Regions from separate parts of the Halobacillus sp. 12SKB genome, predicted to be linked through region 2. Evidence: riboswitches for the same ligand, from Rfam matches in the RefSeq annotation. Region 2 holds a riboswitch; the other holds the start of a gene.
The links. A riboswitch is a leader RNA that binds a small molecule or an ion and turns the genes downstream of it on or off. The one in region 2 is predicted to bind cobalamin.

Region 1 (3,422 bases), 2.2 Mb from region 2:
TCAGATGTTGTGGACCGCTATGAACAAGAGGAAGACCTCTTACTTTCAACGACAGCCCTTGTCAAAGATCCTGCGAGTCGTGCGGTCATTGTATTGAGTGAAGATGAGCAGCTGGTTTCAGAAAGTGATTCAGATTCTCTGCCCGTGCTTGATTATGCATGGTTTGAAAGTGATGCAGATACAGCAACTGTTTTGAATGAAGGCGCTGATGTCAAAAAAGTTGCTGATCTGGGAAATGGAGAGACAGGGGTCATGGTTGTCGGTACCCCGCTTGATAACCGGGACGGGGCTGTCTTTGTCTACCAATCACTGGATACGATTGAGGAAACGTCTGAACAGACGACGAAAATTATATTCCTGGGTGCTGGAATTGCCATTGTATTAACGACTATTTTTGCCTTTTTCCTCTCCACTCGAATCACAGCTCCTTTAATTAAAATGAGAGAAGGAGCTCTCGAACTTGCCAAAGGCGAGTTTAACACGAAGATTCCTATACGTACCCATGACGAAATCGGTGAATTGGCGATGGCTTTTAATCGGATGGGCCGGGAGTTGAAGTTTCATATTAACGCTCTGAATCAGGAAAAAGAACAACTCTCAGGCATTTTGAGGTCGATGGCAGATGGTGTCATTACGTTTAACAGGGAAGGGAATGTGCTCATTTCCAATCCTCCTGCCCAACAATATTTAGAAGCCTATGAGTTTGAAAAGAACGCTGCATCAACCTCGGCTGATCAAACGTCCCTTCCAGAACCACTGATGGATTTGTTTAACGATGTCATCACTGATGAGAATGAATCCATGATCGAAATGACATTGCAAGGCAGGTCCTGGGTCATCATCATGACACCTTTGTATGACAAAGAAAAAGTACGTGGGGCCGTCGCGGTGCTCCGGGATATGACAGAAGAAAGAAGATTGAACAAGCTTCGTAAAGATTTCATCGCGAATGTATCCCATGAACTGCGAACTCCCATTTCCATGCTTCAGGGATATAGTGAAGCTATTGTAGATGACATTGCTGAATCAAAAGAAGACAAAAATGAACTCGCGCAAATCATCCATGACGAATCGTTAAGAATCGGCCGTCTTGTAAATGAGCTGCTGGATATTGCACGGATGGAAGCGGGACATATTCAGTTGAACGAAGAGTCGGTGGAAATGGAGCCTTTCATGAACAAGATCATTCGTAAATTCAGTGGAATCGCCAATGAAAAGGAAGTGGACCTTCAGTTGAAGGTCGAAGGAGAGTTCGGGTTTCTCGACTTTGATCCTGACCGCATTGAGCAAGTGTTTACAAACTTGATTGATAATGCGATCCGACATTCCGATCCGGGTAGTGAGGTTCAGGTGATTCTTGAAAAAGAGGACAATGAATGGATTGCAAGTGTCAAAGACTCCGGGTACGGAATCGCCGAGGAAGATCTTCCATTTGTATTTGAACGTTTCTATAAAGCAGATAAATCGAGAAAACGTGAAAATAAAAATTATAAAAAAGGGACAGGTCTTGGGCTTGCCATTGCGAAAAACATTGTAGAAGCTCACGAAGGCACCATCAGTGTGCATAGCAAGTTGAAAGAAGGGACAACGTTCACTTTTAAGGTCCCCTTTTCACATAAGGAAAAATAATGTTGCTATATTCGGAAAATTGTTGTAATCTTGTTTATGGAAACTTCATATGAAGAGGATTCAGGTGTCTGAAAAGACCTAATAGGGAATCTGGTGCAAAACCAGAGCTGTCCTCGCAACTGTAAGTGTAGACGAAAAGGAAATTCCACTGTGCCATCGGTATGGGAAGGATCCTGATTAGGATGACGCACAAGTCAGTAGACCTGCCTGATCCAATGTTTCAAAGCTTCGGGGATTGAGCATTTGAGACAACCGATCGGTATGACGTGAAACGTAGATCTTATCCTTTCGTTTGTCTTAAGCTTACCCTTGTAGAAGGGTAAGCTTTTTTTGATAGAAAAGAATTTTACGATGTCTACCATACATGTTACTTGGTTGTCTCTGCTTTTCTCTCCTCCTGGCCGTGAAATAAAAAGAAAAGGGAGAGATGGTTATGAGAAAATGGAACACTGTTTTAACAGCCATGATTCTAGCTGTTGCTGTACTAGCAGGCTGTGGTACACAAGAGGAAAAGGAAACATCGGCGACTCAAGAAGAACAAGTACAGGAAGTTACGGTACAAGTACAGGTATCTAAAAACAATGGCGAAGAAATGATGGCTGAAGATGAAATTACGGTAGAAGAAGGAACCACCCTCATGGAAGTCATGGAAGATAACTATGAAGTAGAACAGTCCGAAGGGTTCATTAACAGCATTGAAGGAATTGCTGGGAACCAGGAAGAAAAAATGGCTTGGATGTACACCATTAACGGGGATGAAGCCATGGTTGGAGCGAATGAATACGAAGTAGAGGATGGAGACGAAATCGTTTTTGATTATCAATCTTGGGAATGATGAATGATGAATACGTATAAGCTTACATTGATAGCCATGCTCGCGTCCTTAGCCATAGCAGGAAGGATGGCTTTAGCCCACTTTCCGAACATCCAGCCGGTAACAGCCATTATTATTATTGCGGGCTTCTGGCTCGGACCTAGTGCAGGGGTTCTCATCGCTCTGCTCACGACCTTTGTATCCAATGTGTTGCTGGGGATGGGGATTTGGACCATCTGGCAGATTATCGCCTGGTCAATCATAGGCATCATTGCTGGACTTCTAGGGAAATATTGGTCGAAATTGCCGTATTGGGGTCTTTCCATCTATGGCTTTGTCAGCGGCCTTTTCTTCGGAGTTATTCTTTCTTTGACGATGCGGGCAGCAGGACAGCCATTTTGGGCGTACTATTTAGCGGGTCTCCCGATGGATATCAATCATGCGATTTCTAATACTGTGTTCATATTGGCGCTATCTCCAATACTCGGAACACTTTTCCAACGCTACGAAAAAAGAAACGCCATATCGAAAGTCACTTAGCTACCCAAACCAAGGGTAGCTTTTTTTGCTCTCTTAGCCGGATCGTTTATTAAAGTTAAGGGCAGGATTCTTTAAGACTTGATTTCGAGGCTTTTGTGCTAGGGTCGGGGCGGAGGGGAATGACTCGCTTTCCGCGGGAGTCCCTAGAATCACACAAACGTTTCGAAACTGAGCCTTCAAGTAAAGGGAGATATAGTTGAAGTTGGAATAGAGGTGATGGGCAGGTGATTTTCTTTTGGAAACGCGGTTCCTTTTTCTTTTTTGGCATATTAAGATAGATAGTGTAACTTTTTTCATACATAAAACGACTACTAAAGTGACCCAGGAGGTACCACCATTGCGAACGTTCTTTGACGAACTATACGAAAACTATCACCATGACCTTTTTCAGTTTCTTATCTATATGGTCAAGGACAGAAGTCTTGCTGAGGACTTGGTT
Region 2 (3,422 bases):
TGACCAAATGGAGTGACCTGGCCATACACTTATTTACATTTATGGATTTTCCAGGTGTACCAGGTCATACATTTATTTCCAAAACAAAAGCACCCACTCACAGGGTGCTTTTGTTGTTTATTGTTTTTCGAAAATGAAGATCCACATGAAGGTTAAGGCTTGTTTTAATTCTTCATCCAGCTCCGCGGTGTGATGACCTTCCACTCCGCGTTTGTACACTCCTTGACCTTCTACATAGGTCCATCCGGTCTCTTCAGCCATTTTTTGAAGCTCCCATGGCATCATCGTATTACAAATGACCTCTTCTCCATATACCCTGCGATAGCTATTGATACGCGGCATCGCTGTAGGTCCAAGTAGACCGACACATAACCGGCCTCCCGGTTTCAAGATCCGCTTCATCTCTTCCAAACCCTTGTACGGGACTTCTGTCCATTCTAGTGAATTGATCGCCATCGCCGCGTCAAAAGATTCATCCTCAAACGGCAGGTCTGTCAAATCCCCTTGCACAAATGAGATGCGTTCATCATTCACTCGGTCATTGGCGCGCATCACCATGTCCTCTGACAGATCGAGCCCCGTGACGTCAAAACCCGCTTTGTAAAGCAGATACGATCCATAACCATCTCCGCACCCTAAATCAGCGACCTTCCCTTTCGATATATGCTTTGTCATAAAAGGAATGATTGTGCACCTGCTTCCATCATCCCACATCTCTCTACTTTTTGAATTCCACATTTCAGCACGATCATTCCATTGCTTCTCCGCTTCTTTATGCCAATTAAACGTTTGTGCCACACCCTCATCCCTTTCAAATAAATTTCCTACCCTCTATTATAGCGGATCATAGCAGGGAAGATAGCTCTATTCTTGTCGAACCCGATAAAAAAGAGTTGCATGATCTTCCCTACAGCGTTATGATAGAAACACAATATAAGCTAATATGAATTAAAATAAATACTATATATAGTATCTACGAACAGAAGATGCCACAAGGCTTAATAGGGAATCCGGTTAAAATCCGGAGCTGCCCCCGCAACTGTCATCACTCGCGAAATGGACATTCCACTGTGCTTTGCACGGGAAGGACCAGAGTAAGATCGAGTGTCAGCCAGGAGACCTGTCTTCGTTCGTCGCAGTTTCAACTTCTTCGGGGATTGAGAAGATGAAGCGATGGAACGAAGGCTCTCATGTCTTCTCTTCGTTTCATGGTTTCATCCGCTCAATTTTCATTGAGCGGATTTTTTTATTTTTCCTAACCAATGACACTTAACGAACGTACACCTTCATTTTCAAGGAGTGAAAAAGAATGGAAACCATAACAAGAAGCAAGTCCTGGCCAGAGAGAATTAAACTTTGGGAAGCAGACTTCCCCCATTTGAATGTCCAAAGACTCATTGATAAGTCCCCCGACCTTAAGAATGATAAACAGGCATTCATATTAGAATGTCTGGCGGAAATCGATGAAACGAACCCGGATTGGACGTATGTAGCGAGTCGCATCCATTTGGAGGACATGTATGAAAAGTCCGCCTACCATCGATCCACATCTAATCCTTATGAGAATTTTTACGGACTGATCCAAACGTTGATCGAAAAGAATATTTACAACAGGAATCTCCTTACATACTACACAAAAAAGGAAATAGAAGAACTGGAGTCCTGCATCGTACCAGATCGCGATCATCTCTTCACCTATATTGGTTTGAAGACTTTAAGCGACCGCTATCTTGCCAAAAGCAAAGCTAAAGAAGTTTATGAACTTCCTCAAGAACGTTTCATGATCATCGCTATGGTATTAATGGCGGAAGAAAAAGCATCCAAGCGCCTTCCTCTCGTTAAAGAAGCGTATTGGGCGCTGAGTCATTTGTACATGACTGTCGCTACCCCTACACTCGCCAATGCCGGAAAGAGGTATGGACAGCTGAGCTCCTGTTTCATCGACACCATCGATGATTCCCTGCAGTCCATTTATGATACCAATACCGATATCGCCAACCTGAGTAAGCACGGAGGGGGAATCGGCGTTTATTTAGGAAAAATCAGAAGCCGCGGAAGTGACATCCGTGGATTCAAAGGTGTCTCGTCAGGAATTCTCCCATGGATGAAGCAGCTCAACAACACGGCTGTCAGCGTGGACCAACTGGGGCAGCGTCAGGGAGCGGTCGCTGTATATTTAGATGTATGGCATAAAGATATCTTCCCTTTCCTGGACAGCCGGTTGAATAACGGAGATGAACGCCAGCGAACTCACGATCTTTTCACAGGAGTATCCATACCCGACCTCTTTATGGAGGCAGTGGAAAAACGTGAGGACTGGTATTTGTTCGATCCTCATGAAGTCCGCACCGTCATGGGCTACTCACTGGAAGACTACTTTGATGAAAAGAAGGGGGCAGGATCCTTCCGGGAGAAATATGCCGCCTGCGTCGCACATCCTGACCTTTCCAAGGAGAAAGTGCCTGCGATCGAAATTATGAAGCGCATCATGATCGGTCAGCTTGAAACAGGGACGCCGTATATGTTTTACAGGGATGAAGTCAATCGCATGAATCCGAACAATCACGCGGGCATGGTTTATTGCAGCAACCTTTGTACAGAAATCACCCAGAACCAAAAACCAACCATCCAGGATGAACAATACGTGGAAGACGGAAAAATCATTTCCGTGAAGACACCAGGGGATTTCGTTGTTTGTAACTTGTCGAGCATCAACCTCGGTCGTGCCGTCACGAATGGCGTCCTGAAGCGCTTGATCTCAATTCAAGTTCGTATGCTGGATAACGTCATCGACCGAAATACCATTCCCGTTTTACAAGCACAACTCACGAACCAATCTTACCGTGGCGTTGGGCTCGGTACCTTCGGGTGGGCCCATCTACTGGCCAAAAAGAAGATCGACTGGGAATCAGAGGAAGCACTCGACTATACGAAAGAAGTTTATGAAGCTGTTGCCTATCATGCCATTGAAGCAAGTTCAGATCTTGCTGCTGAAAAAGGAAGCTATCCTCTATTCGAAGGGTCAGACTGGCAGACGGGAGAATTTTTCATTAAACGAACGTTTGACCAAGAAGGTACGTGGAACTGGAAAGCCTTGCAGCACAAGGTGTCCAAGAATGGAATGAGAAATGGATACTTGATGGCTGTAGCACCGAATTCAAGTACATCTCTTATCGCAGGCAGCACGGCCAGTATTGATCCGATTTTTAAAAAGTTTTATTCCGAAGAGAAAAAAGATTACAAGATTCCTGTCACCGCACCTGAATTAACCCATGAAACCTATGGGTATTACCCATCCGCCTACGATGTCGACCAGCACGCATCCATCAGGCAGAACAGTATCAGGCAAAAATTCATCGATCAATCGGTCTCGTTTAACCTCTACGTACGGAACAACATCCAGGCGAAAGAGCTCTTGGATT

Region 1: linked by a shared signal. The riboswitch ahead of ACQ4XT_RS14845 (DUF4430 domain-containing protein) and the one ahead of ACQ4XT_RS03675 (ribonucleoside-diphosphate reductase subunit alpha) in region 2 are both predicted to bind cobalamin.

The regions. Positions count from the first base shown of each region.
Region 1 covers NZ_JBRFWR010000001.1:2,978,678-2,982,099, forward strand. The annotation lists gene ACQ4XT_RS14840 (ATP-binding protein) at 1-1,629, shown strand, start outside; cobalamin riboswitch at 1,675-1,854, shown strand; gene ACQ4XT_RS14845 (DUF4430 domain-containing protein) at 2,063-2,464, shown strand; gene ACQ4XT_RS14850 (ECF transporter S component) at 2,468-2,983, shown strand; gene sigX (RNA polymerase sigma factor SigX) at 3,321-3,422, shown strand, end outside.
Region 2 covers NZ_JBRFWR010000001.1:741,768-745,189, forward strand. The annotation lists gene ACQ4XT_RS03670 (class I SAM-dependent methyltransferase) at 118-738, opposite strand; cobalamin riboswitch at 968-1,141, shown strand; gene ACQ4XT_RS03675 (ribonucleoside-diphosphate reductase subunit alpha) at 1,310-3,422, shown strand, end outside.